Linked DNA regions of Stappia indica. Each later gene encodes a partner of the first gene's protein in a complex. Links are inferred from orthologs where the notes say so. Each region holds a gene or a part of one and is shown in the gene's direction. Other genes may lie near its edges. The genes, in order: GH266_RS09940 and GH266_RS18195.

Region 1 (14,742 bases):
CTCGGCCTCGTCGCCGGCTATTTCCGCGGCTGGGTCGACACCGTGATCATGCGGGTGATGGACGTGGTGCTCGCCTTCCCCTCGCTGCTGCTGGCGCTGGTGCTGGTCGCCGTGCTGGGACCGGGCCTCGTCAACGCGATGATCGCCATCGCCCTGGTACTGCAGCCGCATTTCGTCCGCCTGACCCGCGCCGCGGTGCTGGCCGAGCGCAGCCGCGACTATGTGGTGGCGGCACGGCTCGCCGGCGCCGGCAACCTGCGCCTGATGTTCAAGACGATCCTGCCGAACTGCCTGGCGCCCTTGATCGTGCAGGCAACCCTGTCCTTCTCCAACGCGATCCTGGACGCGGCCGCCCTCGGCTTCCTCGGCATGGGCGCACAGCCGCCCACCCCCGAATGGGGAACGATGCTGGCCGAGGCGCGCGAGTTCATCCTGCGCGCCTGGTGGGTGGTGACCTTCCCCGGTCTTGCAATCCTGATCACCGTGCTCGCCATCAACCTGGTCGGCGACGGGCTGCGCGATGCCCTCGACCCCAAGCTGAAGCGGAGCTGACCGATGAGCCTGCTCGAAATCCGCAATCTCAGCGTCGAGTTCGACACCGCCAACGGCCCGTTCCGCGCCCTTGCCGGCGTCGACTACACGGTCGAGGCGGGAGAGGTGCTCGCCATCGTCGGCGAGAGCGGCTCCGGCAAGTCGGTCGCCATGCTGGCGCTGATGGGCTTGCTGCCCGACACCGCGACGGTCACCGCCGACAAGATGACCTTCGAGGACATCGACATTCGGTCCCTGTCGGCGGCGCGCCGCAGAAAGGTCATCGGCAAGGACATCGCGATGATCTTCCAGGAGCCGATCGCCAGCCTCAATCCGTGCTTCACCGTCGGCTTCCAGCTCGACGAGGCGCTGAAGACCCACACGAGCCTCGACCGCCGGCAGCGGCGCGACCGGGTGATCGAACTGCTCACCGCCGTCGGCATTCCCGAGCCGGAGCGCCGGGTCGGCGCCTTCCCGCACCAGATGTCGGGCGGCCAGTGCCAGCGGGTGATGATCGCCATCGCCACGGCCTGCAATCCGAAACTGCTGATCGCCGACGAGCCGACCACGGCGCTCGACGTCACGATCCAGAAGCAGATCCTCGACCTGTTGACCGGCCTGCAGCGCGACCACGGCATGGGCCTCATCATGATCACCCACGACATGGGCGTCGTCGCCGAGACCGCCGACCGGGTGGTCGTCCAGTATCAGGGCCGCCAGATGGAAACCGCCGACGTGCTCACCCTGTTCGAGAACCCGAGCAGCCCCTACACCAGGGCGCTGCTGTCGGCGCTGCCGGAAAACGCCACCGGCGACCGGCTGCCGACGGTGGCGGACTTCGCCAGGGACTACGCCAAGGAAACCCAGGCCGGCACGGGGGCTCGTCCATGAGCGATGCGATCCTGAAGGTCCGCGACCTCAAGCGCGACTACGAGATCGGCGGCGGCCTGTTTTCCGCCTCGCGCCTGCTGCATGCCGTCAAGGGCGTCAGCTTCGACGTGGAACGCGGCACGACGCTGGCCGTGGTCGGCGAAAGCGGCTGCGGCAAGTCGACCCTTGCCCGCATGCTGACGATGATCGACAGGCCGACCTCCGGCTCCATCGAGATCGACGGAAAGCCGATCGACATCGCCCGCCGCGGCGTCACCCGCGAGATGCGCCAGGCGGTACAGATCGTCTTCCAGAACCCCTACGGCTCGCTCAATCCGCGCCAGAAGATCGGCGCTGTACTGGAAGAGCCCCTGCTGCTCAACACGTCGATGAGCGCGGCCGAGCGGCGCGATGCGGCGCTCGCCATGCTGGAAAAGGTCGGGCTCAAGCCGGAGCATTACGGGCGCTACCCGCACATGTTCTCCGGCGGCCAGCGCCAGCGCGTGGCGATTGCCCGCGCGATCATGCTGCGCCCGCGCCTGCTGGTGCTGGACGAGCCGGTTTCCGCGCTGGATCTCTCCGTGCAGGCGCAGATCCTCAACCTGCTTGCCGACCTGCAGGACGAGTTCGGCCTCACCTATGTCTTCATCAGCCACGACCTGTCGGTCGTGCGCTACATCGCCGACAAGGTGATGGTGATGTATTTCGGCGAGGCGGTCGAATACGGCACGCGCGACGAGGTCTTCGAGAACCCGCAGCACGACTACACGCGCACGCTGTTCGCGGCGACGCCCAAGGCCGATGTCGCCAGCATCCGTGCCCGTCTGGAAAATAAGAAGGCCGCCGCCGGCTGAATGCCGGGGCGGCCGTTGCACCTGGTTGCGGCGGTCGGATCAGCCGCCGGCCTTGGCCTTGCCGCGGGTTGCCCGCTCGGGGGCCTTGGGCGGAGGCGGCGCGCCGTCCCCGGCCTGCGACTTGCGCTCGCGCACCGCACGGATGCGCGCGGCAAGCGACTGGGTGACCGCGCTGCCGGACGCCCTGTCGTCGTCGGCGGAGGCGGCCTCGGCCCCGGCAAGCACGGGCGCCAGATCCTCGTCCGTTCCCAGCGATGCGGCGACGGAGGCGGCAAGACCAGCAAGCTCCGAGCGCAGGGCGACAAAATCGTCATTGCCGCGCAGTTCCGCCCGCAGCCGTTCGTTCTCGGCGCGCAGCCGCGCCGCCTCGCCGGCCAGCGTCTCGTCGCCCTGGGCGCCCTCGGCCAGTACCGACAGGCGGGTGATTTCCGCCTGGGCGGCGATCAGGCGCGACTCCGCCTCGAAAAGCCGGTTGTCCCTGGCCCGCAATTCCTGCCGGCTGAGACCTGCGCTGCGGGCCGCCTGCGCACCGTCGGCGGCGGCCTCGGCCGTGTCGACGGGGCGGGCGGCGCGCTCCTCGGCGCGCTTCAGCTTGCGCTTGAGGGAGGCGATCTCGACCTCCAGCGCGGTCACCTTGGCAAACTCCGACGCGCGGCCCAGCGGATCCTCGCCGGCCTCGTCCGTCTGCGCGGCAAGCCGCTCGCCCGCCCGGTCCGCCGGCTGAGGGGCGACCACCAGCAGCGGCGTCCCGCCGTCCGCAAGCGCCTCGTCGCCCTCCGCCCTGTCCGCCGTCTCCGCCGCCGCCATCAGCCGCTTGACGCTGCGCTCCAGCTCGCGGATGCGGGCTTTTGCCCGCGCCAGCGCCTCGCCGCCGTCATGGATCTCGCGGCGCAGCTCTTCCTCCTGCGCCATGGCATCGCCCAGCGCCTGGTCCTTGGCCCGGAATTCGGCGCGCAGGTCGTTGGCCAGCGCCTCGGCACGGTCGCGCGCGATGCGGTTTTCCGTCGCCTGCTGCTGCAGCCGCTCCAGCCCCGCCTCGAGTTTCCGGTACTCGACCGCGTGCCGGGCGCGCAGGCCGGCGATCTCGCCGCGCACATCCGCGTGGGTCATCGGCGTGGTCGCCTCGACCGCGGCACGGGTGAGCCGCACCGCCCGGCGCCAGACGGTCGGCATGAGCGCCACCGACAGCAGGCCGGCCAGGCAGAAGCCGAGGGCCACATACATTGCCGCTTCAATCAAGACCGCTCACCACCGTCTGGTCCCCTGCCGCCACGAACCCGCATGCGCGCTCCGGACCCGCGTGCCGCAAGGGCTTCGCCCCGGCACGCCTGCATGTTTTACCATGCATCCTGATACAAGACGCCGGGTCATGCGCCAAGCATCTCGCAGGGGAAGCGATCAAAAAGGATTCCAGGTCGGCTGGTCGGTGAACTTGAGATAGCCGATATTGACGCCGAGACGCGCACCGACGCCCGCCCGCACCGGAACCACATAGATGTCGTGGTTGGACAGCACCGTCATGCCGAAGCCGCCGATCAGGTAGGCTGAGCCGTTGACGCCGACATAGCGGCGGTAGATCGCCGAAGTGTCGGGCAGATTGTAGACCAGCATCATCACCCGGGCGCCGTCGCCGCCGATGTCCCAGCCGAAGGAGGGACCCTGCCAGAACACCTTGTGGGTGCCGGCATTGCGCGTGTAGAGCTGCCCCTCGCCGTAGCGCGCACCCGCCAGCAGCGCGCCCGAGCCTTCCTCGCCGAGGATGTAGCCGTTCGGCTGGCCATATTCCGAAACCGCACGCTCCACCACCGAGGCGAGCCCGCCCGACAGCTGGCCGAAGAAGCGATGGCCCGTGTCGACCAGCTCGCCCTGGCTGTACTGCTCCGGCTGCTGCGCGCGCGCCTGCGGCAGGCCGGCGGCGAGCAGCGCGACGAGGCCGAGAACCAGCGTCGCGGCAAAGGCGGTCGCCGAACGACCGGTACGGAAGTGGGGAAGTCGCGTCATGATGGTCCGTCCTCAACGCTCTCATGCAAGGGACCGGCGCGAGCCTTGCGGGCGGGCGGCCGGCACGACCGGCGCCGGACGCGGGCCGCGCCGGAAACCTCCGCGGTTGCCCCCGGGCCCACCTTGCAGGCACAGTCGTCGTCCGGGGATCGCGGGACTGATTCGATGTCAGAGTGTAGTCGAAATCGGAAAAGATTATGGTGGACGGCAGGCGGCGGCCTGCGCATCGTCCTGGCCGGCCTGGCGCTCGTCTGCGCGGCGGGTCCGGCGCGTGCCATCGACTATGCCACCGACCCCGTGTCGGGCTATGCGCTCGGCGGCCGTGACCCGGTCGCCTATTTCATCGACCGCATGCCGCGCGAGGGCGATCGGCGCCATGAGCTGCGCTGGGACGATACGGTGTGGATGTTCGTCAATGAAGGCAACCGCGCCGCCTTCGAGAAGGATCCGCAGATCTATGCGCCCCACTTGCGGGGCTGCGATCCCCTGGCGCTGGCGGAAGGTTTCGTCACCATCGGCAACCCGTTGATCTTCGCGCTGCATGAAGGCCGCCTGCTGCTCTTCCATTCGGAGATCAACCGCTTCCTGTTTCTCTCCGATCCGGCCAGCCTGCTGGCCGAGGCGCAGACGCGGGCGCGGGCGCAAGGGTGCAGCCGCTGAATTCCGCCATCGCCCGATGGCTTGGCAGCGTGGGAAGGGCGGTGTAACCCTTTTCCAAGGGCCGAATCGTGCCGCCCGGCGGGTCTGCGCCAGCACTGTGCCGGCCCTGACCGCCGCCCGCGACTGCCGGCACGACCACCGGCAGCGACTAACGGCCAAGAATACCGGCCACGAATACCGGCCACGAATACCGGAAAGACCGTCAGGCACACTGCCAGGACATCCGCCAGGGACTCCGCCAAGGACCACAGCATGACCGCCATCGACGAACTCAGCGCCCTCGATCTTGCCGCCCTGGTGGCGAGCCGCGTCTGCCACGACATCATTTCCCCCGTTGGCGCGATCACCAACGGCCTCGAAGTCCTCGATGAGGAAAATAACGAGGACATGAAGGAGTTCGCGATGGACCTGATCCGCAAAAGTGCGCGTCAGGCCTCGGCGAAGCTGCAGTTCGCGCGCCTCGCTTTCGGCGCCGCCGGATCCGCCGGCGCGGAGATCGACCTCGGCGATGCCCATTCGGTGGCGGCCGGCTTCCTGGCCAACGAGAAGGCGGATCTCGACTGGCAGGTGCCCCGCCTCTTGATGGCCAAGAACCGGGTCAAGCTGCTGCTCAACCTGATCCTGCTGGCCAATCAGTGCGTCCCGCGCGGCGGCCTGATCACCGTCACCATGGACGGCGATGCGCAGACGCCCACCTTCCGGTTGAAAGTAACCGGATCGACAACCAAGGTTCCCGCACTCGTCCTCGAAATGACGTCCGGCAAGGAGCCGGAGAGGATCGACGCCCATACCGTCCAGCCGGTCTATGCAGTGCTTCTGGCACGCGAGTCCGGCATGGATTTAGAAGTCGTTAAGGAAGACGACGGAGTGCGGATTACTGCGGCCTGCATAGGTTAAACTGCTTCAAAAGCACCCTACGCTGCTTCAGTCTATCTTAACTGTTTAAGCCGCATTGTCTCTGACAGGGATGGGTGGTCCGGATACAGGGTCCGGATCGTGTACCAGTAACCAGTCGGGTGAGTGTGGCCATGGACGACCTGCTTAGCGAGTTCCTCACAGAAACGAACGAGAGCCTGGATGTCGTCGACGTCGAGCTCGTGAAGTTCGAGCAGGAACCGAACAACGCGAAAATTCTCGATAACGTTTTCCGGCTCGTTCACACGATCAAGGGCACGTGCGGCTTCCTTGGCCTGCCCCGGCTGGAGGCCCTCGCCCATGCCGGCGAGACGCTGATGGGCAAGTTCCGCGACGGCGCCAAGGTGACGCCCGACGCGGTCTCGCTCATTCTCTCCTCCATCGACCGGATCAAGGAGATCCTGGCCGAGCTGGAGGCCGCCAACGGCACCGAGCCCGCAGGCAGCGACCACGACCTGATCTCCGAGCTGGAGCGCATGGCGCTGGAAGCCGACACCCGCGGCAGCGCTGCCGCCGACGACACGGCCGAGGCCGAAGACGACGGCGTGGCCCGCGGCGAACTGGTCGAGCAGGTGCTGGAGCGCCCGCTGCGTATCGGCGAAGTCTCGCTCGACGAACTGGAGCGTGCCTTCCGCGAGGCCGAAGTCGAGGTCGAACTCCCCGTTTCCGCTGCCCTGACCGAAATCGAGGCCGATGCCGAGATGGAGGCGGAAGCCGCCCCGCCGGCACCGCTCGCCCCCCGCGGCCGTGCCCGCGAGGAAGACGCGGCTCCGCGCGAGACCGCCGACAAGGGCGAGAAGAAGGCCTCCGTGTCGAGCCAGTCGATCCGCGTGGCGGTCGAGACGCTCGAGCATCTGATGACGATGGTCTCCGAGCTGGTCCTTACCCGCAACCAGTTGCTCGAGATCTCCCGCCGTCACGAGGATTCCGAATTCAAGGTGCCGTTGCAGCGCCTGTCGAACGTCACGGCCGAGCTGCAGGAAGGCGTCATGAAGACGCGCATGCAGCCGATCGGCAATGCCTGGCAGAAGCTGCCGCGCATCGTCCGCGATCTCAGCCAGGAACTCGACAAGCCGATCGAGCTGGAGATGATCGGCGCCGAGACCGAGCTCGACCGCCAGGTGCTCGAGCTGATCAAGGACCCGCTCACCCACATGATCCGCAACTCCGCCGATCATGGGCTGGAGATGCCGTCCGACCGCCGTGCCGCCGGCAAGTCGGAGAAGGGCACGATCACCCTGTCCGCCTATCATGAAGGCGGCCATATCATCATCGAGGTCAAGGACGACGGTCGCGGCATCGATGTCGACCGGGTCAAGGCCAAGGTGCTGGAGCGCGGGCTCGCCACCGAGGCCGAGCTCGACAAGATGACGGATCAGCAGATCCACAAGTTCATCTTCCACGCAGGCTTCTCCACGGCGCAGAACATCACCAGCGTTTCCGGCCGCGGCGTCGGCATGGACGTGGTGCGCAACAACGTGGAGCTGATCGGCGGCACCATCGACCTGCGCTCGGTCCCGGGTCGCGGTTCGAGCTTCATCATCAAGATCCCGCTGACGCTCGCCATCGTCTCGGCCCTGATCGTCGAGGCCGGCGGCGACCGCTTCGCCATCCCGCAGCTGTCGGTGGTCGAGCTGGTGCGCGTCCAGTCCAACTCCGAGCACCGCATCGAGCGCATCAAGGACACGCCTGTCCTGCGCCTGCGCAACAAGCTGCTGCCGCTGGTGCACATGTCCCAGCTGCTCGGCGTCGGACCCAATGACGGCGACCAGGAGATCGAGTCCGACACCGGCTTCATCGTGGTGATGCAGGTCGGCAGCCAGACCTTCGGCGTCGTCGTCGACGGCGTGTTCCATACCGAGGAAATCGTCGTCAAGCCGATGTCCTCCATGCTGCGCAACCTGACCATGTTCTCCGGCAACACCATCCTGGGCGACGGTGCGGTGATCATGATCATCGATCCGAACGGCGTCGCCTCGGCCATGGCAAGCCATGCCTCCAGCGTCGTCGCCGAGAACGAGCGCAAGGAAGCCGAGGAAGCCATGACCTCCGCCCTCGACGGGCAGTCGACCGTGTCGATGCTGCTGTTCCGCGCCGGCTCGCCCGAGCCCAAGGCGGTGCCGCTGTCGCTGGTCACCCGTCTGGAGGAGTTCGAAGTCTCCAAGATCGAGCATTCCAACGGCCGGGACCTCGTCCAGTATCGCGGCTCGCTGATGCCGCTGGTCTATATCGAGGCCTCCCAGACCCGCCGCGGCGAAGGCACCCAGCCGATGCTGGTCTTCTCCGACGCCGGCCGCTCCATGGGCCTCGTCGTCGACGAGATCGTCGACATCGTCGAGGACCGCATGAACATCGAGGTCGGCTCCGACCGGGCCGGTATCCTGGGATCGGCGGTCATCAAGGACAAGGCGACCGAGATCATCGACCTCGGCTACTACCTGCCGCAGGCCTTCGAGGACTGGTTCATGCGCAAGGAGATGGACATCGCCGCGCTGACCAAGAAGGTCCTTCTGGTCGACGACAGCGCCTTCTTCCGCAACATGCTGACGCCCGTCCTCAAGGCGGCCGGCTATGACGTCACCGCCGTCAACGGCGCGCGCCAGGCCTTCGAGCTGCTGGAGAACGGCGACACGTTCCAGGCGATCGTCAGCGACATCGAGATGCCGGAAATCAACGGCTTCGAGTTCTGCGAGGCCCTGCGTCGCGATCCGCGCTTCCGCAAGATGCCGGTTCTGGCGCTGTCGGCCGTGGTCTCCCCGGCCTCCATCGAGCGCGGCCGTCAGGCCGGTTTCGACGACTATGTGGCGAAGTTCGACCGTCCGGGGCTGATCGCCTCGCTGAAGGATCTGTTCGCTGGTGAAATGGGAATTGCGGCATGAGGCACAACGACAATCTCGCGGCCGGTATCGACGATACCATCCAGTATGTCACCGTCATCATCGGCGGCCAGCTCTTCGGCCTGCCGATCAGCCAGGTGCATGACGTCTTCGTTCCCGAGAGCGTGACCCGCGTGCCGCTGGCCGCTCCGGAAGTGGCCGGCGTGCTCAACCTGCGCGGCCGCATCGTCACGGCGATCGACATGCGCAAGCGCCTGCACCTGCCGGCCAGGGACGCAAACGCCCAGGTCATGGCGGTCGGCATCGAGCACAAGGGCGAGAGCTACGGCCTCGTCATCGACCAGGTCGGCGAGGTCCTGCGCCTGTCGAACGACTCGATGGAGCCGAACCCGTCCAACCTCGACAAGCGCTGGGCTGAGATTTCCGGCGGCGTACACCGGCTCGACGGCAAGCTGATGATCATTCTCGACGTCACCCGCCTCTTCGGAGCGATGTTCGAGCCCATGGCTGCGGCCTGACGCGACCACACCGCCGAAAAGAAACCCGGCACTCGGGAGAACAGAAATGAAGCACTGTCTGGTCGTCGACGACTCAAGCGTCATCCGCAAGGTCGCCCGCCGCATTCTCGAAGACCTGTCCTTCGAGATTTCGGAGGCCGAGGACGGACTGAAGGCCCTGCAGGCCTGCCGCGAGCGCATGCCCGACGCGATCCTGCTGGACTGGAACATGCCGGAGATGGACGGTTTGGAGTTCCTGCTGGCGCTGCGCAAGGAGTATGGCGGCGAAAAGCCCGTCGTGGTCTTCTGCACGACAGAGAACGACGTGGCCCATATCACCCGCGCCATGCGCGCCGGCGCCAACGAGTACATCATGAAGCCGTTCGACAAGGACATCGTGGAAGCGAAGTTCCAGGAAGCCGGGCTGCTGTAACCCCTCTGCAGGGCTGTACCACATGAACGCCAGTTCTTCAGCGCCGGCCCCAAGGGACGGCGCCAGGGCGGATTGTATCCGCGTCATGGTTGTCGACGACTCCGTCGTCATCCGTGGACTGCTCAGCCGCTGGGTCGAGGCGGACCCGGCTTTGCAGCTCGTCGCCTCCCATCGCAACGGCAAGCTCGCGGTCGACGACATCGAGCGCTCGAACCCGGACGTGGTGGTTCTCGACATCGAGATGCCGGAGATGGACGGGCTGACCGCCCTTCCCCTGATGCTGCGCAAGAAGCGCGACCTCATCGTCGTGATGGCCTCGACGCTGACCCGCCGCAACGCCGAGGTCAGCCTGCGCGCCCTCTCGCTCGGGGCCCAGGACTACGTCCCCAAGCCGGAATCGACCAGCGAGGTCACGACCTCGATCGACTTCCGCCGCGAGCTCATCGACAAGGTGAAGGCGCTCGGCCAGCGTCGCCGCGGCGGCGGAGCCTCTGCCGGCGGACGCATGATGCGCGCCCAGACGGCCGCCGGGCGGACCGCCTCGCAGGCCCCGGCCGGTGCGACGCCGGCCGGCTATACCCGCCTTGCAGCCGGCGCGGCGGGCGCGCCCGCAGCCCCTGCAATCCGCACCCGCGCCTATTCCAGCGCCCGCCCGCGCATCCTTGCCATCGGCTCGTCGACCGGCGGTCCGCAGGCGCTGCAGCAGCTCTTCACCGACATCGGCACCTCGATCCGCGAAGTGCCGGTGGTGCTGACCCAGCACATGCCGCCGACCTTCACCGCCATTCTCGCCGAGCACATCGCCAAGGCGGCGCTCCGCCCGGCCAAGGAAGCCGACAACGGCGAGGTGCTCAAGCCCGGCCATATCTACGTGGCGCCGGGCGGCCTGCACATGACGTTGGACAAGGACGGCGGCCAGGTCGTGGCGCGTCTGAACGACAGCCCGCCGGTGAATTTCTGCAAGCCCGCGGTCGACCCGCTGTTCGACAGCGTCGCCAAGATCTACGGCTCCGCCACCCTGGCGGTGGTGCTGACCGGAATGGGACATGACGGCGCCGCCGGAGTGCGCACCATCGCCGCCGGCGGTGGCAGCATCATCGCACAGGACGAGGCGACCAGCGTGGTATGGGGCATGCCCGGCGCGGCAGCGCAGACGGGCATGTGTTGCGAGATCCTGCCGATCACCCGCATCGGCCCCAAGATCTCCGGATTGTTGAGTGGAGGCCCCAGGTGATTGCGTCACAATTCGAGTATCTCAAGCAGTTCCTGAAGGCCAAGTCCGGGCTGATCCTGACCAACGAGAAGCAGTACCTGGTGGAAAGCCGGCTGCTGCCGGTGGCACGACGTCACAATCTCGCCGGTCTGTCCGAGCTCGTTCAGGCGATGCAGAAGCCGACCGGGGCACAGCTGTGCGTCGAGGTGGTCGAAGCCATGACCACCAACGAGTCGTTCTTCTTCCGTGACGGCACGCCGTTCCAGCATTTCCGCGAAGTGATGCTTCCGGCCATGCTGAAGGCGCGCGCCGACCGCCGGACCATCCGAATCTGGTGCGCGGCCGCCTCCACCGGCCAGGAGCCCTACTCGCTCGCCATCTGCCTGAAGGAGGCCGCGCAGAAGATCGCCGGCTTCCGTGTCGAGATCATCGGCACCGACCTGTCGAACGAGGTCCTGGAAAAGGCGAAGACCGGCATCTACAGCCAGTTCGAGGTCCAGCGCGGCCTGCCGATCCAGATGCTGCTGAAATATTTCACCCAGAAGGGCGACCTGTGGCAGGTCAACCCGGAGCTGCGCTCCATGGTGCAGTGGCGCAAGCTCAACCTGCTGGAGAATTTTTCCACGCTCGGCTCCTTCGACATCGTCTACTGCCGCAACGTGCTGATCTATTTCGACCAGCCGACCAAGGTGGACGTGTTGCAGCGGATCTCCAAGCAGATGCCGGCCGATGGCTACCTGGTGCTGGGCGCGGCCGAGACCGTTGTCGGCCTGACCGACGCCTTCCGGCCGGTGCCGGAGTTGCGCGGCCTCTATCAGCCCTCTGCCGCGACCGGGACGCAGGGACTTGCCGCGCGCTCGCGCTTCCAGGTCGCCGGCTGAAGCGCCCGCAAACCACGCTTGCACGAACACGAAACGCCGGCGCCCTGCGCCGGCGTTTTGCATTGCCCAGCGTTTTGCACTGCCCGGCGTTTGCATTGCGAGGAATGCCTGCACGGAAAAGACCCGCCGCGCCGCATGCATTCGGCGGACGCGCGGAAGTTCGCCCCGGAAGGGGAAGTTGCCATCGATTTTTCGGAAGTTTCGTGGAGCCGGCGGCAAGTCGCTTGTCGTTCAAGCGCTCGCTGGAAAAGTTGGCACCCCCAAGGGGACTCGAACCCCTGTTTCCGCCGTGAGAGGGCGGCGTCCTAGACCGCTAGACGATGGGGGCGTCGGCCGGTCAGTTACGAACAGGACGCGTAGGTAGAACGCCCGCGCGCCGAATGCAAGCCCCATTTTTCGCAAAGCCTGTGGACAATGGAAAAAGAGGCGTTTTCGCGCGCCCGCGCCCGGCGCGGGGATGCGCCCTGCCTGCCGGGCGCCCGAGGGACGCATGCGGCAGGCAGGCCGGCAGATATCGGCTTGGTTCGGTTCGGGTCCGGTTTACTGCGCGACGAACGCGGTCTCGCCGATGAGGCGGCCGGTCGCCGCTTCCAGATGCAGCAGCTTGCTGGCGGTGCCGTCGCGCACCAGCAGGATCAGCCGGTCGCCCGACAGGACCATGCTTTCCACCCGCCCGTCCTTGCCGATAGCCACCGTTGCGGCTATATCGCTTCCGTCCGCCCGCTTGCCGCTTTCGGACAGCTTGTAGATGATGGCCGCGAGAACGGCCATGAAGCCGAGCACCATGACGAGGCTAGAGACGGCGAGCAGCCGCTTCAGCTTCGTCTGAACCCGTTCCATCGCCGGATCCAGCGGGGCTTCCGCGTCGCGGTCTTCGTCGTCCATTGCCGGATGTGTCATGTCTATGTCCATTGAAGAGGAAGGCGATGCCGACGGCGTCGCGACCGCAGCCCTTGCCGTTTCCGATGAGGATGCCGGCAGCCGCCTCGACGCCTGCCTTGCCCGCCACCTGCCGGAAATCAGCCGCAGCCGCATCCAGTCCCTGATCCGTCAGGGCCGGGCGCGCGTCGGCGGGCGGACCATAATGGAGCCCAAATACCGGGTCAATTCGGGCGAGGATCTGGCGCTGGAGCTGCCGGAGCCGGAGGAAGCCGAGCCTACTCCGGAAGATATCCCGCTGACGATCGTCTACGAGGACGATCACCTTGTCGTGATCGACAAGCCCGCCGGCCTCGTCGTCCATCCCGGGCCCGGCAACTGGAGCGGCACGCTGGTCAACGCGCTGCTGCACCATTGCGGCGACAGCCTGTCGGGCATCGGCGGCGTCAAGCGCCCGGGCATCGTCCATCGCCTCGACAAGGACACCAGCGGCCTGCTGGTGGTCGCCAAGACCGATCTCGCCCATCAGGGGCTGGCCGCCCAGTTCGCCGACCACGGCCGCACCGGCCCGCTGGAGCGCGAATATGTGGCACTGGTCTGGGGCGCGCCGATGCAGCTGCGCGGCACCGTCGATGCCGATCTCGCCCGCTCCTCGGCCAACCGGCAGAAGATCGCGGTGACCAAGTCCGGCGGCCGCCACGCCATCACGCACTGGCAGGTGCGCGAGCGCTTCGGCGCGAAGGACGCGCCCCCGATTGCCGCCCTGATGGCCTGCCGCCTGGAAACCGGGCGCACCCACCAGATCCGCGTGCACATGGCACATATCGGCCACCCGCTGGTCGGCGATGCCGATTACGGCGCGCATTTCCGCACCAAGTCGGCGCGCCTGCCCGACGAGGTCCGCGACGTGGTGGATGCTTTCCCGCGCCAGGCCCTGCATGCGGGCCTTCTTGCCTTCGCCCATCCGGCGACCGGCGAGACGCTGCGTTTCGAAAGCCCCCTTCCCGACGACATGGACACCCTGCTCAAGGCAATCCGGACGCTTTCGCCGTCATAATTTGCAAAATTATGTCCTGATATTGCCGAAATGAACCCTATATTGGGAAGTCCGGCGTGCCATTCGGGCGCCGAAACAGAATGCCCTGCGATGGCGGTCGCGCATCCGGCTCGGGCCGGCGCGACCCCGGAGGGATCGTTGGGAGAAAGGGTGCATTCATGGCCCAGAACATTCCGGCGCTGAGTTCCGGCGAAGGCGGTCTCAGCCGATATCTGGACGAAATCCGGCGGTTTCCGATGCTGGAACCGCAGGAAGAATACATGCTCGCCAAGCGCTACAAGGAGCATGGCGACCCGGCCGCAGCCGAGCGGCTGGTGACTTCGCATCTGCGCCTCGTCGCCAAGATCGCCATGGGCTATCGCGGCTACGGCCTGCCGATTTCCGAGGTCGTGTCGGAGGGCAATGTCGGCCTGATGCAGGCGGTCAAGCGCTTCGAGCCCGACAAGGGCTTCCGTCTCGCCACCTATGCCATGTGGTGGATCAAGGCGGCGATCCAGGAGTACATCCTGCGGTCCTGGTCGCTCGTGAAGATGGGCACCACCGCCAACCAGAAGCGTCTCTTCTTCAACCTGCGCCGGCTCAAGGGCCGCATTCAGGCGCTCGATGAGGGCGACCTTCGCCCCGAGCACGTGACCCAGATCGCCACCAAGCTCGGCGTCAGCGAGGAGGAGGTCGTCTCGATGAACCGCCGGCTCGCCGGCGACGCCTCGCTCAATGCGCCGATCCGCGCGGAGGCCGACAGCGGCGAGTGGCAGGATTGGCTCGTCGACGAGAGCGACAGCCAGGAGGCAATCTTCGCCCAGCAGGAAGAGCTGGACCAGCGGCGCAAGCTGCTCGGCGACGCGATGGAGGTCCTGAACGACCGCGAGCGGCGGATCTTCGAGGCCCGGCGCCTGTCGGAGGATCCGATCACGCTCGAGGACCTGTCGACCGAGTTCGGCGTCAGCCGCGAGCGCGTGCGCCAGATCGAGGTTCGCGCCTTCGAGAAGGTCCAGAAGGCGGTGCGCCGCGGCGCCCGCGAGCTGGAACAGCCGCAGGCCCAGATCGCCGGCCAGGCCTGACGGGCAGCAGCCCGTCCCGCCTCAGGTCGTTCTCCGGTCAATCGCAGTCCCGC
Region 2 (14,387 bases), 1.8 Mb from region 1 along the record:
CATGACCGGCTACCGCGCCACCTCCTGGCAGGAGGCGAACGAGAGCCTGATGGAGGTGCTCGTGGTGCGCAACGTCATCATGTACACGGTGGTCGGCGCCATCCTGCTGGTCGCCGGCTTCGGCATCTTCACCATCGTCTCGACCATCGTCCACGAAAAGGCCCGCGACATCGCCATCCTCAAGTCGCTCGGCTTTGGGCAAGGCGACATCCGACGCATCTTCCTGATCGAAGGGCTGGTGATCGGTGCCGCCGGCTCGGTGCTGGGTTCGGTGCTCGGCTACCTGATCACGCTGGGGCTCGATTCGGTGACGTTCGAGGTGCGGACGAATGTCGAGATGACCTCGCTGCCGCTGACCTACAGCCCGTTGCACTATCTCATTGCCAGCGGTTTTGCGCTGCTGTCGGCCGGCGTCGCCGGCTACATGCCGGCGCGGCGCGCTGCCAAGCTCAATCCGGTCGAGATCATCCGGGGGGCATCGTGAGCCCAACCGCGAAAGAGGGGGCCGACGCCGTCGTCGGATCGGGTGCCCCGCCTTTGATCGAGGCGCGGCGCCTGACCCGCGTGCTGCCCGGCACGGTGCCGGTGACCTTGGTGCGCGAGATCGACCTGACGATCCGCGCCGGCGAGTTCGTGGCGATCACCGGGCCGTCCGGCTCGGGCAAGTCGTCGCTGCTCTATCTGCTGGGCCTGCTCGACAGCCCGACCGAGGGCGAAGTACTGATCGAGGGCGAGCCGACGCATCTCCTGTCGGAACGCCGGCGGGCGGCGATCCGCCTGTCGACGCTGGGCTTCGTCTTCCAGTTCCATTTCCTGCTGCCGGAATTCTCCGTCACCGACAACGTGATGATCCCCATGCGCAAGCGCGCCCTGTTGCCCGCGCGCGAGATGCGCGAGCGGGCAAGGGGGCTTTTGGCCGATCTCGGCCTCGGCGATCATCTGGACAAGCGGCCGGACCAGCTGTCCGGCGGCCAGCGCCAGCGGGTGGCGGTGGCGCGCGCACTGGCCAACGAGCCGCCCGCGATCCTGGCCGACGAGCCGACCGGCAGCCTCGACAGCCGCTCGTCGGACCAGGTCTTCGATATCCTGCGGGCGCTGGTCGACGACCACGGCAAGACGGTCGTCGCCGTCACCCACGACCTCGACATGGCCGCGCGCATGGACCGCCGGCTGCACCTGGTGGACGGGATGCTTGCCGACCCGTGAGGGCGAAGGGGGAGGCGAAGGAGGCTCAGCCGGCGACGACGTCGTAACCTGCCGCCTCGATCGTCTCGACGATCCGCTCGCGGGGCAGTTGCGTCTGGATACGGGCCGTGCCGCTGGCAAGGTCGATCTCGGCGCTGGCCGCCGGGTCCGCAGCCGCGAGCGCCTTCTTCACCGAGGCGACGCAGCCGTTGCAGGTCATGCCGTCTATCTTCACTTCGATCATGGTCGTGCGCTTTCCTTCCTGCCGCCGATGGCGGGCGTGACTGTCATTCCCTGAAAGAATGGGGCTTCCAGCAAGGGGAAGGTCAAGGGGGAGGTTGCCGGCCGAAAGCTGCCTGGCCGCGACACTTTCCTCGCTCCTCCGGGGGCTTGGGGCTGGAGACTCGGAAGAATCGTCGTATTCAGTTGCTATTCGAGGTAGGTTTGATTCGGCTTCGGCGGAAGCACGGACTTGGCCGGACGAGCATGGCACGCGCGACAAGCATTTTCATTTTCCTCTGTATGGGGGTGATCGCGGCCTCCGTCGCTGCGATCATGATGTTCCAGTTCGCCCGCCCTGCGGGCGAGGCGGTGACGCTCGGCCTGTCGCTCCTGTGCACCATGATCGTCGTTCATCTGGTCTTCGCCCGTCAGCGCGACCGCGGCGACATCGCCGAGAAGGTCGCCGCGCTCGAGGAGCGCGTGCTCGAGGTCGACGAGGACGTCAGCAACATCGAGGGCCGGCTGACCGGCATGGAGACCAACCTGCCGCGCCGCACCCGTGAGGAGATCGATCCGCTCTTCGCCGAGGTGGAGGTGCTGGGCAGCCTCATCAAGCAGATGGCCGAGGCCATGGCCGGCATGGAAGACCGCATCGACGAGCAGGACGCGCGCCAGATCGCGCCGCCCCCGCCGCAGGAGCGCTTCGCCGCCTACGAGGAGCCGCGCGCGCTCGGCTACAGCCAGCCGACCGGCGCCGGGTATCCGGCACAGCCGGGCCCGGCATATGCGGCTCAGGCTCCCGATCGCGCCCCCGCTTACGGCCATGCACAACCAGCCCAGGCACCGCACGGCTATGCGCAGCCGCAGCACGGCGGCGACGCCCCGGCGGTGCGCGGCCCCGCGCCCGGCGAGGGGCCGCACGGCAGCCGCGCTCAGGAGAGCCAGCGTTCGCCGGCCATGGCGCGCGCGCGGGAGGACGCAAGGCCCGATCCCGAGCTGCGCCGGGTCATCCAGGACGCGCTCGACAACAACCGGGTCGATCTGTTCCTGCAGCCCATCGTGACGCTGCCGCAGCGCCAGGTCCGCGACTACGAGGCGCTGACCCGCATTCGCGATGCGCAGAACAACTATCTCGAGCCGGTCGATTTCATCGCCGAGGCGACGCGCGCGCGGATGATGCCGGCCATCGACAACCTGATGCTGTTCCGCGCCATCCAGGTGCTGCGCCGCCTGTCGAGCCGCAATCGCCGCTCCGGTCTCTTCGTCAACCTGTCGATCCAGACGCTGGTGGACGAGCGTTTCTTCCCCGGCTTCCTCGACTTCCTGCGCGCCAACGAGGGGTTTTCGGGCCTCCTGACCTTCGAGTTCACCCAGAGCGACGTCAACGAGATGGGCGCGCTGGAGCTGGAGAGCCTCGCCGCGCTGCACGAGCTCGGCTACCGCTTCTCCATGGACCGGGTTCGCGACCTGAAGATGGACTTCAAGGTCCTGTCGGATCGCGGCTTCCGCTACATGAAGCTGCATGCCAGCCGCCTGATCGGCAACGAGCACATGCCGGCCAGCCACATTCACCCGGCCGATCTCGGCGACCTGCTGCGCCGCTACGCGATGGAGCTGATCGTCGACCACGTCGAGACCGAGGCCCAGGTGCTGGAGGTGCTCGACTACGACGCCCGCATCGGCCAGGGCTATCTGTTCTCGCCGCCGCGCCCGGTCCGTCCGGAAGTGCTGCAGGCGCGCCCGCCGCAACGCGGCCTGCGCCGCGCCGCCGAGTAGGTCGGCTCTCTCTTCGCACCGTCGAAAAGCAAAGGCCCCGCCGGAACCGATCCGGCGGGGCCTTTTCATGTCTTGCGAAGGGAGGACGAGAGTGCTGTCTCAGCTCTTCTCCGGTCCCACCGTGACCACCAGCGGGTCGACACCCTTGAGCATGCGTGCGGCGACGGCGCGCACCTGCTCCAGCGTCACCGCCTCGATCAGGGTGTTGCGCTCATCGATATAGTCGCGACCGAGGCCTTCGACCTGCAGGCCCAGCAACTGGTCGGCGATCTTGTCCGAGGTATCGAAGCGCAGCGCATAGGAGCCGGTGAGATAGGCCTTGGCCTTGGCCAGTTCCTCCGCGCTCGGTCCCTTGTCGGCCATTCGCGCCATCTGCGCGCGGATCACCTCGACGGACTCGTCGGCGCGGTCGGAGCGGGTTCCGGTCACGGCCATCCACATGCCGGCATGCTGGTAGGGCACCAGGTAGGAGCCGACGGAATAGGCAAGGCCGCGCTTCTCGCGCACTTCCTCGAACAGCCAGGACGAAAACACGCCGCCACCGAGGATGTGGTTCATCACGAAGGCCGGGATGAAGTCCGGGTCGTCGCGCTTCAACCCCGGCAGGCCGATGCGGATGGCGGTCTGCGGCACGTCGAGCGCCACATGCTCCATCTTGCCGGTCGCCATGGTGACATCGGACACCTGGGTCAGCGTTCCGGTCTCCGGCAGCGTGCCGAAGACGCTGTCGAGCAGCGGCGCCAGGCGTTCGGCGTTGATCGCGCCGACGACGGCGATCTTCAGTCCCTTGCGGGCGAAGATGTTGCCATGCAGCTGCTTCAGGTCCTGCGGCGAAAGCGCGGCAACGCTCTCCTCCGTGCCGCGCGCGGCCCGGCCATAGGTGTGGTCCGGATAGGCGAGCTCGGCCCAGCGGCGCCCGGCGATGGCATCGGGGTCCTTGGCCTCGCTGCGCAGGCCGGCGATGATCTGCCGCTTCATCCGCGCCACGGGCTCATCGTCGAAGCGCGGGGAGGAGACCGCAAGACGCAGCAGTTCGAAGGCATCGTCGACATTCGGCGTCAGCGTGCGCATCGAGCCATAGAAATTGTCGCGGCCGGCATCGAAGCCCATGCGCACCGAAAGGTCCTCCAGACGGGTCTGGAAGGCTTGCGAATCCAGCTCGCCCGCACCTTCGTCAAGGGTGGAGGAGAGCAGGTTGGCCAGCCCCTCCTGCCCCTTGGGGTCCTGCGAGGCGCCGCCTTCGAAGGCGAACTTGATGGCGACGATCGGCACCGTGTCGTCTTCCACCAGCCAGGCGGTCAGCCCGCCGGGCGTGGTGATCTCCTGGATCTCCATCGCAGCGAGCGGACGCGGGGTGGCGGCAACGGCGGAGACGACGAGGGCGAAGGCGAGAAGCCCGCGGCCGAGGGCGGTGAGAAGGGTCAAGGGCGAGGTTCCGTGCGAAGATGCGGGAGCGGCGGCGAGACGGCGGCTCATTGCTGGACCTCCTGCGCAGCTGCCGGCTCCTGCGGGGCGCTGTCGGCGGGTGCGGCTGCAGCCTGCTGGGGCCCTCGCAGATAGGCGGTCACGGGCAGGGAGGCCAGATGCGCGGCGGCCGCCGCCTTCACGTCGTCTGCCGTGATCGCGGCGATGGTCGAGGGCCAGTTGCGGATTTCCTCGATGGTACCGCCGGTGGTCAGCGAGGCACCGAAGATCCGCGCCAGCGTCGACTGGCTGTCCTGTGCATAGAGCGCGGAGGACAGGAGGCTCTTCTTCGCCCGCTCCAGCTCTTCGGCGGTGATGCCGTCGCTCGCCACGCGCTGCAGCACGTCGAGCGAGGCCTTGCCCAGATCCTCCAGGCCGGTGCCGTCCGCCGGCACTGCGTAGATCATGAAAGTGCTGTCGTCGAGCGCGCCGGAATTGTACCAGCTGCCGGCCGAGGAGGCGACGCCCCGGTCGATCACCAGCTCCCGGTAAAGGCGGCTCGTGCTGCCGCCGCCGAGCACTTCCGACAGGAGCTGCAGTGCGGCAGCCCCATTGCCATCGGCGGTGTTGTAGCTCGGCACGACCCAGGCCTTGCGCATGTTCGGCTGGTTGACGCGCGGGTCCGAATAGGAGACCTCGCGCGAGCCGGGCAGGACCTGCGCCTTGGCGCGCTCGCGTGCACCCGGCTCGGCGCGCCGCGGCACCTTGCCGTAGGTCTCCTCGGCAAGCTTGCGCACCTCGTCGGCGGTCACGTCGCCGGCAACGACCAGGATGGCGTTGTTCGGCGTGTAGAAGCGGTCGTAGAAGGCGATGGCGTCCTGGCGGTCGAGCGCCGAGATCTCGTCCGGCCAGCCGATCACAGGCGTGCCGTAGGGGTGGTTGACGAACAGCATGCTGTCCAGCGTCTCGCTGAGCATCGAGCCGGGGTCGCTGTCGACGCGCTGGCGGCGCTCCTCCAGCACGACGTCGCGCTCCGGCAGAACCACCTCGTCGCTGAGCACGAGATTCTGCATGCGGTCGGCTTCCATCTCCATCATCTCGCCGAGATGCTCGCGCGCCACGCGCTGGAAATAGGCGGTGTAGTCCTGCGAGGTGAAGGCGTTCTCCTGGCCGCCGATCTCGGCAATGCGCTGGGAGAAGGTGTTGCCCGGATGCGCCTTGGTGCCCTTGAACATCAGATGCTCGAGGAAATGGGCAATGCCGGACATGCCTTCCGGCTCGTCGGCCGCACCCACCTTGTACCAGACCATATGGGTGACGACAGGCGCGCGGCGATCCGGGATCACCACCACTTCCAGCCCGTTGTCGAGGGTGAAGGCGCTCATGTCGCCGCCAATGCGGATGTCGGCGAAGGCGGCGGCATCGGCGGCCTGCGTGGCCTCGGCCCGGGCGCTGCTGCCGGCAAGCGGGCCGACAGCGAGGACGGCGGCGATGGCAAGCGTGCCGGCACACAGCGAGACGCCGCGCAGCAGGCGGCGTGCCAGCGGGGTGTCTTGCAGGATGTGGCGGGTTTGTCCTGAGAGAGGCGACAAGGTTCGATCTCCGGAAAAGGTTTCTCCCTGCCGATCACTTATAGGCAGGCCGGCCGCAAAGGACCCGTGAACTTTTCGTAAGGTCCGCCAAAGGCGACGGGGCCAGAGATAGCGCATGCGCGTGCGGCGACAACAAGGCCGCCTTCCGGTGCAGGCAGCAAAAAGGCCGGAGCATTGCCCCGGCCTTGCAAAACCTGTCGTCGTCGTCGCCTGGGGATCAGCGCAGCGTACGCGCCGACTGGCCGCTCATCAGGCGCTCCATGTCGGAAACTTTCGGCTGGTCGTCGACCTTGCCGACCTGCGGCAGCGGCGCGCCGGCGGCCGGGGTCGAATAAGCCACCGGCGGTTCGATCAGGTAGCGGCGCACCGGATTGCCGTTCTCGTCGAGCACGGCGGTCTCCTTGCGGGCGACGCCGACGCGCTGGTTCAGCTCGTTCGGCTTCATGCGCGCGTCCTCGAGCCGGTTCTCCAACTGGATTTCCTGCTGGATGTCGCGGTTCTGGCCGCCGGTGGCGAGCTCCTTGATGCCGCGCGACTGGTAGATGTCGCTGCGACCCTGCCGGTCGATGTCGCGCGTGTCGCGATAGGCCTGCTGGATGCGCTGGAGATCGGTCTCGCCCTGCTCGGGCCAGTTGGCGATCTCTTTCTTCTCTTCCGGCTGCGGCAGCTCGGTCATCTTGGTCGGCATGGCCAGAGGCGCGCGCGGGGCGTACTCGATCTTCTGCTCCGAGCGGGCGTCGACCGCGCCGAGGCCTTCCATCAGCTTGCGGACCATCGCGACATCGGGCGCCTCGTCGTTGCTCGAGCCGTCGTTGAAGCCGTCGGCGCCGTGCTGGCAGCCGGCAAGCACGAGGGCCGCGGCGCTGGCGAGCAGCAGGGCACGGCCGCGGCGGCCGGCATGACGAAGGGTGGTTGCGGTCAAGGGTCGACGCGACACGTCAGCTATCCTTCAAGGCTCTTGCGCGGAAAACCCGCGTCCCGGGGGGCAAACGCCTCGCCGGCAGTTCGGACCCGGACTGTCCGGGTGGGACTGGCCGGGTCGGGCGGTCTTGCCGGTGCGGTCGTCCTTGGAACAACCTGCATCGGCTTTGGTCCGGGCAAGCCGGCGCATCAGATGCTGCGGCTACTCAGACGGGTTTTTTGCGGCATCATTAGGGCCACCGACGAAACTGTCATACAGCAGAGCCGCCACCCCGGCAACGATCCAGACATCGGCGAGGTTGAACACGTACCAGGAGAAGTCGCCGACATGGAAGTGGAAGAAGTCGGCAACGGCGCCGTAGGCGATGCGGTCGATGCCGTTTCCGACCGCCCCGGCGATCACCAGCGCGAAGCCCGCCGCCTGCAGCCGGCGCGTCGCCTGGGCTCCCCAGATCCAGAACACGACGGTGATGACGAGCGTGAGGCCCACCAGAAGCCACCGGCCGAGACCGGCTTCCTGCTGCAGCAACCCGTAGGAAATGCCGTAGTTCCACACCATCACCAGGTCGAGGAACGGGGTGAGGGCGACACGGCCGCGCGCGGCAATGTCGAAGCCGAAGAGCATCCACAGCTTGAAACCCTGGTCGAGCGCCATGCCGATGGCGGCAATGGCGAGAATCTGGGCGCTGGAGGGGCCCCATAGGCGGCGTTTTGTCATCTGGCTCTCGTCTTGCTCAGTCTGGCGGGCCGGTACGGTTGATGCGGGCGGCCAGTTCCTCCTGGCTGCGGCGGTTCTCGCGATGGGCGATATAGATGCCGCTGCCGACGATCAGGGCAATGCCGATCCAGGTCGGCCCGTCGGGAAAATCGCCGAAGACCAGATAGCCGAACACGGTCGCGCTGACGATCTCCAGGTAATTGAACGGCGCCAGGACGGAGGCGGGCGCGGCCGCGAAGGCCTGGACGATCAGCCCATGCGCGAAGAAGGACAGCGCACCGACCAGGGCGAGCAGGCCCCAGCCGGGCAGGTCGGGCATCACCGCCTCGGCGGGCTCGTAGCCCGCGATATTGGCGGCAACGAACAGGGTGCCTAGCAGCATCACCCCGCCGAGCCCGGCGGTGAACTGGACGCAGAGCATGCCGCCCTCGCCGGACAGCTTGCGGGTGATCACGAGATACAGCGCAAAGAGCAGGGCGGCGCCAAGCGGCAGCAGCGCAGTAAGACCGAAAGTCTCGAAGCCCGGGCGGATGATGATCGCCGCCCCGGCAAGGCCGACGAGCACGGCCATCCAGCGGCGCGGGCCGACCTGTTCCTTCAGCACCAGCGCCGACAGGACGGTCAGGATCATCGGCTCGACGAAAAAGATCGCGATGGCGTCGGCCACCGGCATCGTCGCGACCGCGGTGAAAAAGCAGACCGTCGCACCGGAGAGGAAGAAGCCGCGCAGCAGATGCGGCCACAGGCGCCGGGCCCGCAGCACCGAAAGACCGGGGCCGATGGCGGCGGTCAGCAACGCGAACACCATCTGGAAGGCGAAGCGGGCAAGCGCGATCTGCAGCGGCGGCTGGGTCTCCGTCAGATACTTGGCCGTGACGTCCATCATCGGCACCAGCAGCATGGCGACGCTCATCAGGCCGATGCCGCGCATGACCTCGGCGGCCGGCACGCTGCCCGCGCTGTCGCTCATCCGGGCGGGCCGTTCACGGCCAAATCGATAGCGCCGAGCGGGGCAAGGCTGGCCAGCACGGCCCGTGCCTCGGCGCTGTCCCGGTCCATCTGCGCGATCAGCGCCTCGATACTGTCGAAGCGCTCCTCGGCGCGCAGCCGCGCGGCGAGCATCACCTGAAGTCTCTGCCCGTAAAGATCGCCGGAAAAGTCGAAGAGGAAGACCTCCAGCAGCGGCGCGCCATTGTCGAAGGTCGGCCGGCGGCCGAAGCTGGCGACGCCGTCGATCCACTCGCCGCCATTGGCGCGCGCACGCACCGCATAGATGCCGTGGGCCAGCTCGGTCTCGGCCGGCAGTGCCAGGTTTGCCGTCGGATACCCGAGGTCGCGGCCGCGTTTCTCGCCATGGCGCACCTCTGCCTCCACCGACCAGCGGTAGCCGAGCAGGGCGTTGGCCAGCACCACGTCGCCGGCAGCAAGGGCTGCGCGCACGCGGCTGGAGGACACGGCCTCGCCCGCCTCGTCGGTTGCGGCGGTGACGATGGTGACGCCGAAACCGTCGGAGCTGCCGGCAGCGCGCAGGAAGTCCGGTGTGCCGCGCCGGCCCCGTCCGAAATGGAAGTCGTATCCGGTCACCGCGTGCCGGATATGCAGCTTGTCCCGCAGGATCTCGTGGACGAAGGCCTCTGCCTCGAGCCCGGCAAACGCGCGGGTGAAGGGCAGGCTGACCATGCCGTCGAGCCCGGTCGCCGCCATCACACGGGCCTTCATGGGCTCCGGCGTCAGGCGGAAGACCGGCTTGTCCGGATTGAACACGGTGCGCGGATGCGGCTCGAAGGTCAGCGCGAAGGCCGGCACCGACTGGGCGCGCGCGATGTCCAGCGCCTCGCCGAGCACGGCCTGGTGACCGCGATGCACGCCGTCGAAATTGCCGATCGCCACGACGCCGTCGGCAAGGGCGGCCGGGAACTCCGCCAGATCGCTGACGACGGGAAAGGCTTCGGAAACGAGATCTGTCATCGGCGTCGAGGGCTTGCCGGACACGCTGGACGGCGCGCGGCCTGTGGCTGAACGGGCGTGCCGCCTTCAAGGCGGCACGAAACTGCCGGCGGACCCTGCCCATTCGCCCGAAAAAGGTCAAGCGCTGCGAGCGCGCTGTCAGGTCGTGGCGGGAGGCGTGTCGGCTCAGGCGCGCGGGTCGCCGGCCTCCTGCTCAGCCCGGCTCGGCACCTTGACCACAGCCTCGCCCTCCAGGACCACCGTGTCGCCGACGGCGCAGCGGCAGTCGAGCCGGGCCCGGTTGCCCTTCTCCATCAGCTCGCTGACGGTGACCGTTACCGTCACCTCGTCGCCGATTCGCACCGGAGCGCGGAAATTCAGCGTCTGCGAGAGGTAGATCGCCCCAGGCCCGGGCAGCCGCGTCCCCAGCACTGCCGAGATCAGGCTGGCGGTGTACAGGCCATGGGCGATGCGGGTGCGGAACGGCGTGCGTGCGGCGAAATGCTCCGACAGGTGGATCGGATTTCGGTCGCCGGAAACCTCCGCGAAGCCAATGACATCAGAAGAACTGACAGTCTTCGTCAGGGTCTCGCTGAGCCCCGGCGCGAGATCTTCGTAATAGAGCGTCTGCAACGCCAGCATCGGTCTCCTCCGTCCTTGTTCCTTCGGCCGCAGGGGACGCTAGACGCTCGCGGTGCGCACGGCAATTAAGCTTTCGTGTCAGATGTAGCAATGCGCATTAACGGAGTTTTCAGGGGAGCCGGGTAGTGTGGCAAGGCGTGGGGAGGCGGGGACACAGCCAAGTGTCTTCCTCCTGGAGATTTGAAGCAGCATCAGACGCCCGCTCAAGCGGGTCGGGCAGATTGACAGTATGGAGTAGACAATGGCCCTGGATGTTCAGATGCCGGTCCTCGTGGTGGACGATTACAAGACGATGATCCGCATCATCCGCAACCTGCTCAAGCAGCTCGGCTTCGAAGATATCGACGACGCGGCTGACGGCACCGAAGCGCTGGAAAAGATGAAGCAGCGCCGTTACGGACTGGTGATCTCCGATTGGAACATGGAGCCGATGACCGGCTACGAGCTGCTGAAGCAGGTGCGTGCCGATGCCGGCCTCTGCAAGACGCCGTTCATCATGGTGACCGCCGAGTCCAAGACCGAGAACGTCATCGCCGCCAAGAAGGCCGGCGTGAACAACTACATCGTCAAGCCGTTCAACGCGCAGACGCTGAAGGGCAAGATCGAGGCGGTCTTCTCCGACTGATCCGGATACTTCCGGCAAAACCGGGCTCTGCAGGGAGCTGGCGGCATCGCCGCCGGAGAGCAGGAGAGCTGCGTCCGCGTTTCGGGCGCGGATGGATGATGCGCGGCCGCAGGAGGCCGCGCCAAAAGGAAAAGATCCTATGGGCGCTTTGGAAAAGAAGGATCTCGCGCAGCTCATCACATTCCTGGAGCAGAACAGGGACCGCCAGGGTGATGTGACGCTGAACGATGTGATCGACCTCGCCGAGGTCATGACGGGCTCGATGCGCGAGTTCCTCGGCGCAATACAGCCGACGATCACGGCCGAGCTGACGGCGATCGCCGACGAGATCTCGCGGCTGAAGGTCGAGATCGTCAACCTGCGCCCCAACGACATGAAGAACAACCAGATCCCGGAAGCGGGCCGGGAGCTGGATGCCATCGTCGAGTCGACCGAGTCCGCCACCCATACGATCATGGAAGCGGCCGAGACCATCATGGCCGCCGACGACATGGACCACGACGCCTACCAGGCGCTGGTCAACGACAAGATGATCGAGATTTTCGAGGCCTGCGCCTTCCAGGACATCACCGGCCAGCGAATCTCGAAGGTGGTCAGTGCCCTCAATGCCATCGACAGCCGTGTGTCGGCCTTCGTCGAGCGGCTGCGCATTGCCGAGAGCGATGATGCGCCGCAGGAAGAGACCGACGAGGAGCGCCGCCGCCGCGACCTGATCCTGCACGGACCCCAGCATGCGGGCGAGGGCGTGTCGCAGGCCGATGTCGACAGCATGCTGTCGGGCGCCCAGGACGAGATCGACCGCCTGTTCGGCTGATGCCGGGCGGCAAGAATACCAAGGACAAAACGGGAGGGGAGCACCCGTTTCGCGCGTCCGCAAAGAGACGCGATCCTGCCTGGCCGGCGCCCCCCGCGAGCGGCCGGAAACTGAAAGAAAGGCCGGATCGGTTGATCCGGCCTTTTTTCATGTCCGCCTTTTCACGCAACTCGACTTTTCATGCCGGGCAGCTTTCCGGTGCCGCCGGTTACTGCTGCGGCTGCGTGCCGGTCTCTGCCGTCACCACCACGGCTGCCGGCGGCGTGGTGGTGGGAGCTGCGGGCGCTGCCGGAGCCGCGTTCATGTAGAAGCGCTGGCCGTTGATCTCGACGAACTGGTTGCCGCTCGCATCCGTCTGGATGATCGGCTGGGCCTGCGAGGGAGCCGCCTGCAGGGCGGGCGAGGGCGCCGGCTCCGGCTGCTGCGACTGGGCCGGAGCGGCTGCTGCCGGCGTCGGTTCCTGTGCGGCACTGTCGCCTGCGCTCGCTCCTGGGGCCGCGCCGCTGACCAGCGGGAAGGCCGCGGTCAGGGGAAATGCCGCCGAGCCTGATGTTGCGGCCACATCTGACGAGGGCGATGGCATTGGAGCGGCAGGCGTTGCCTGCTGCGGGGCGGGCGAGGGCGCCGGCTGCTGCAACCGGGCCGGAGCCGCTGCCGGCATCGCCTCCTGCCCGCCAGGACCGGCAAGCGGCGGGAAACTGCCGGCCGGCTGGGTGCCGGCTCCCGAGACTGCGCCGTTGACCAGCGGGAAGGATGCCGAGCCGGCGGTCGCGGCGGCCGTTGTTCCGGGCTGCTGTGTCGGCGCGGGGAAGGCGGCCTGCTGGCCCTGCTGCGGGAAGCCGCCTTGCTGCGGAGTGGGGAAGGCGGCCTGCTGGCCTTGCTGCGGGAAGCCGCCTTGTTGCGGAGCCGGGAAGGCAGCCTGCTGTTGCTGCCCCCCCTGCGGGACGGGCTGCTGCATGGGCGGGAAGCCCTGCTGGGCAGGGTAGCCGCCGACCGGCATGCCGTAGGCCGGCTGTGGCTGCTGCTGATAGGCCGGCTGCTGCTGATAGGCCGGCATCGTGCCGGGCTGCATGTAGGGCGCCGGCTGGCCGGGGGCCGTTGCCATGCTGCCGCCGGAATTGACGCGCGCGAACAGGAGGCCGGCCTGATCGGATGTCAGCTTGCCGTCCGGCACCGCGTTGATGCTCATCTGGAACTGGGTCACCGCGGAGCGCGTCTTGCGCCCCGGCGCACCATCCACCGGCCCGGCATCGAAGCCCAGCCGGTTGAGCGAAGCCTGCACGTTCATCCAGTATTCGCGCTCGGCCGCACTGCGGCGCGGGCGCTGCGGCGCCGTGCGGTAGACGCGCCGCTCGCGCGGGCGGTTCATCTGGCTGCCGATGATGGCGCCGGCGGCAAATCCGATGATGCCGGCGGCAACACCTTCTCCGCCCGCGTGGGCCGGCTCGGGCGCTGCGACGGGGACGAGGGCGAGGCTGGCCGCCGCCATGAGGAGACTAGTTTTTCTGAACATTGCTCTGCAGGGCTCCTTGCTTGAGAGTGACGAGCCATTGGGCGGTCGACATGTCCTGCTCGGCTGCGAAAAGACTGATCATGCGGTCGAGTTCGGAACTGCTGAGAGCCATCGCTCCGATCATCGAAACACAGCTTTGCGGAAAGACTTCATAGTAGAACGTGCCGTAGCGGCGGCTGCTGGCTTTCTCCGTGCGGCCGATATTGGCGCCGCGAAACTCCTGCACATTGCGCAGCAGGAAGGAAAAATGGTCGAAGGTCGGGGGCATCTGGCCCGCGACGAACATGATGTAGCGGCACAGGAAATCCTGATTGGCGCTGCGCTCGTGACCGTTCTGCCGCCGGCTGGTCAGGGTCATCGACAGCGCGTCGAGAAAGTTGAAGGGCTGGCTGTCGAGCCGCGCCTCGGGGATCTTGTAGGCGTCGTCGAGGTCGAGCTCGTAATAGGCCTGAAGCCTGGTGAAATGCGACAGCGGGAAGGTTTCGGAGCCGAGCTGCAGCCCGTTCTGGGAGAACCAGTTGAGATCCTCCATCGAGTAGCGGCTACCGAGATTGGCGATCAGCGCCAGCGCCGGAGAGGCGACTTCCTCGGGCCGGGCGGCAAGGTCGAGGCCGCGCTGCAGGTAGAAGGAGATCGCCTGCGGCGACACGCCCTGCGCCAGCATCGTTGTCGCCAGTCCGCACCAGCGTTCGGTGATGCGCGTGTTGTAATTCCAGCACCGCTCGCGCCCGTTCATGTCGACCGGGGCCAACACTGAGAGATAGTCGTGCAGGCGCGCCACCTGCTCGATATTGGCAAAGTCGAGAGGGCGCGTGTCCGAGCCGCGGGTATTGTTCGCAAAGAGCGCCTTGAGGAACAGATCGCCCGTGTCGATCTCCGCGGCGGTGACCAGCCCGTTCTGCAGGAAGAACTGTGCGTTGGTCAGGTCGTTGTTGACGACGTAGGTCTGGAACGTCTGCAGCGGCGTCGTGCCGTCCTGGGCAGCGGCCGGGCCGGCAAGGCCTGCGGCCACGACCAGCATCGCCGCA

The links.
Region 2: the proteins of GH266_RS09940 (region 1) and GH266_RS18195 are in contact, whole or in part, in a solved structure (PDB 1A0O), measured with the Escherichia coli proteins. The link is inferred for Stappia indica from one-to-one orthologs.

Annotation. Positions count from the first base shown.
Region 1 is NZ_CP046908.1:2,106,199-2,120,940, forward strand. The notes cover bases 5,596-8,910. They hold GH266_RS09940 (hybrid sensor histidine kinase/response regulator), read left to right. Parts: upstream 5,596-5,944; coding sequence 5,945-8,710; downstream 8,711-8,910. Other genes in these bases: chpT (histidine phosphotransferase ChpT), read left to right, coding at 5,596-5,813; GH266_RS09945 (chemotaxis protein CheW), read left to right, coding at 8,707-8,910. Also shown: GH266_RS09905 (ABC transporter permease subunit), read left to right, coding at 1-552; GH266_RS09910 (ABC transporter ATP-binding protein), read left to right, coding at 556-1,422; GH266_RS09915 (dipeptide ABC transporter ATP-binding protein), read left to right, coding at 1,419-2,255; GH266_RS09920 (coiled-coil domain-containing protein), read right to left, coding at 2,295-3,494; GH266_RS09925 (DUF1134 domain-containing protein), read right to left, coding at 3,654-4,256; GH266_RS09930 (hypothetical protein), read left to right, coding at 4,422-4,916; more of chpT, read left to right, coding at 5,169-5,595; more of GH266_RS09945, read left to right, coding at 8,911-9,186; GH266_RS09950 (response regulator), read left to right, coding at 9,233-9,598; GH266_RS09955 (protein-glutamate methylesterase/protein-glutamine glutaminase), read left to right, coding at 9,684-10,832; GH266_RS09960 (CheR family methyltransferase), read left to right, coding at 10,829-11,692; GH266_RS09970 (hypothetical protein), read right to left, coding at 12,233-12,592; GH266_RS09975 (RluA family pseudouridine synthase), read left to right, coding at 12,591-13,628; RNA polymerase sigma factor RpoH, read left to right, coding at 13,787-14,689. UniProt on the Escherichia coli protein: Involved in the transmission of sensory signals from the chemoreceptors to the flagellar motors. CheA is autophosphorylated; it can transfer its phosphate group to either CheB or CheY.
Region 2 is NZ_CP046908.1:3,889,874-3,904,260, forward strand. The notes cover bases 9,381-12,340. They hold GH266_RS18195 (response regulator), read left to right. Parts: upstream 9,381-10,648; coding sequence 10,649-11,032; downstream 11,033-12,340. Other genes in these bases: GH266_RS18185 (bifunctional riboflavin kinase/FAD synthetase), read right to left, coding at 9,381-9,786; GH266_RS18190 (MaoC family dehydratase), read right to left, coding at 9,952-10,407; GH266_RS18200 (protein phosphatase CheZ), read left to right, coding at 11,172-11,846; GH266_RS18205 (peptidoglycan-binding domain-containing protein), read right to left, coding at 12,055-12,340. Outside these bases: GH266_RS18140 (ABC transporter permease), read left to right, coding at 1-484; GH266_RS18145 (ABC transporter ATP-binding protein), read left to right, coding at 481-1,206; GH266_RS18150 (heavy-metal-associated domain-containing protein), read right to left, coding at 1,232-1,429; GH266_RS18155 (EAL domain-containing protein), read left to right, coding at 1,672-3,183; GH266_RS18160 (M16 family metallopeptidase), read right to left, coding at 3,283-4,659; GH266_RS18165 (M16 family metallopeptidase), read right to left, coding at 4,656-6,179; GH266_RS18170 (hypothetical protein), read right to left, coding at 6,397-7,116; lspA (signal peptidase II), read right to left, coding at 7,303-7,818; GH266_RS18180 (DMT family transporter), read right to left, coding at 7,835-8,788; more of GH266_RS18185, read right to left, coding at 8,785-9,380; more of GH266_RS18205, read right to left, coding at 12,341-13,359; GH266_RS18210 (hypothetical protein), read right to left, coding at 13,343-14,387. UniProt on the Escherichia coli protein: Involved in the transmission of sensory signals from the chemoreceptors to the flagellar motors.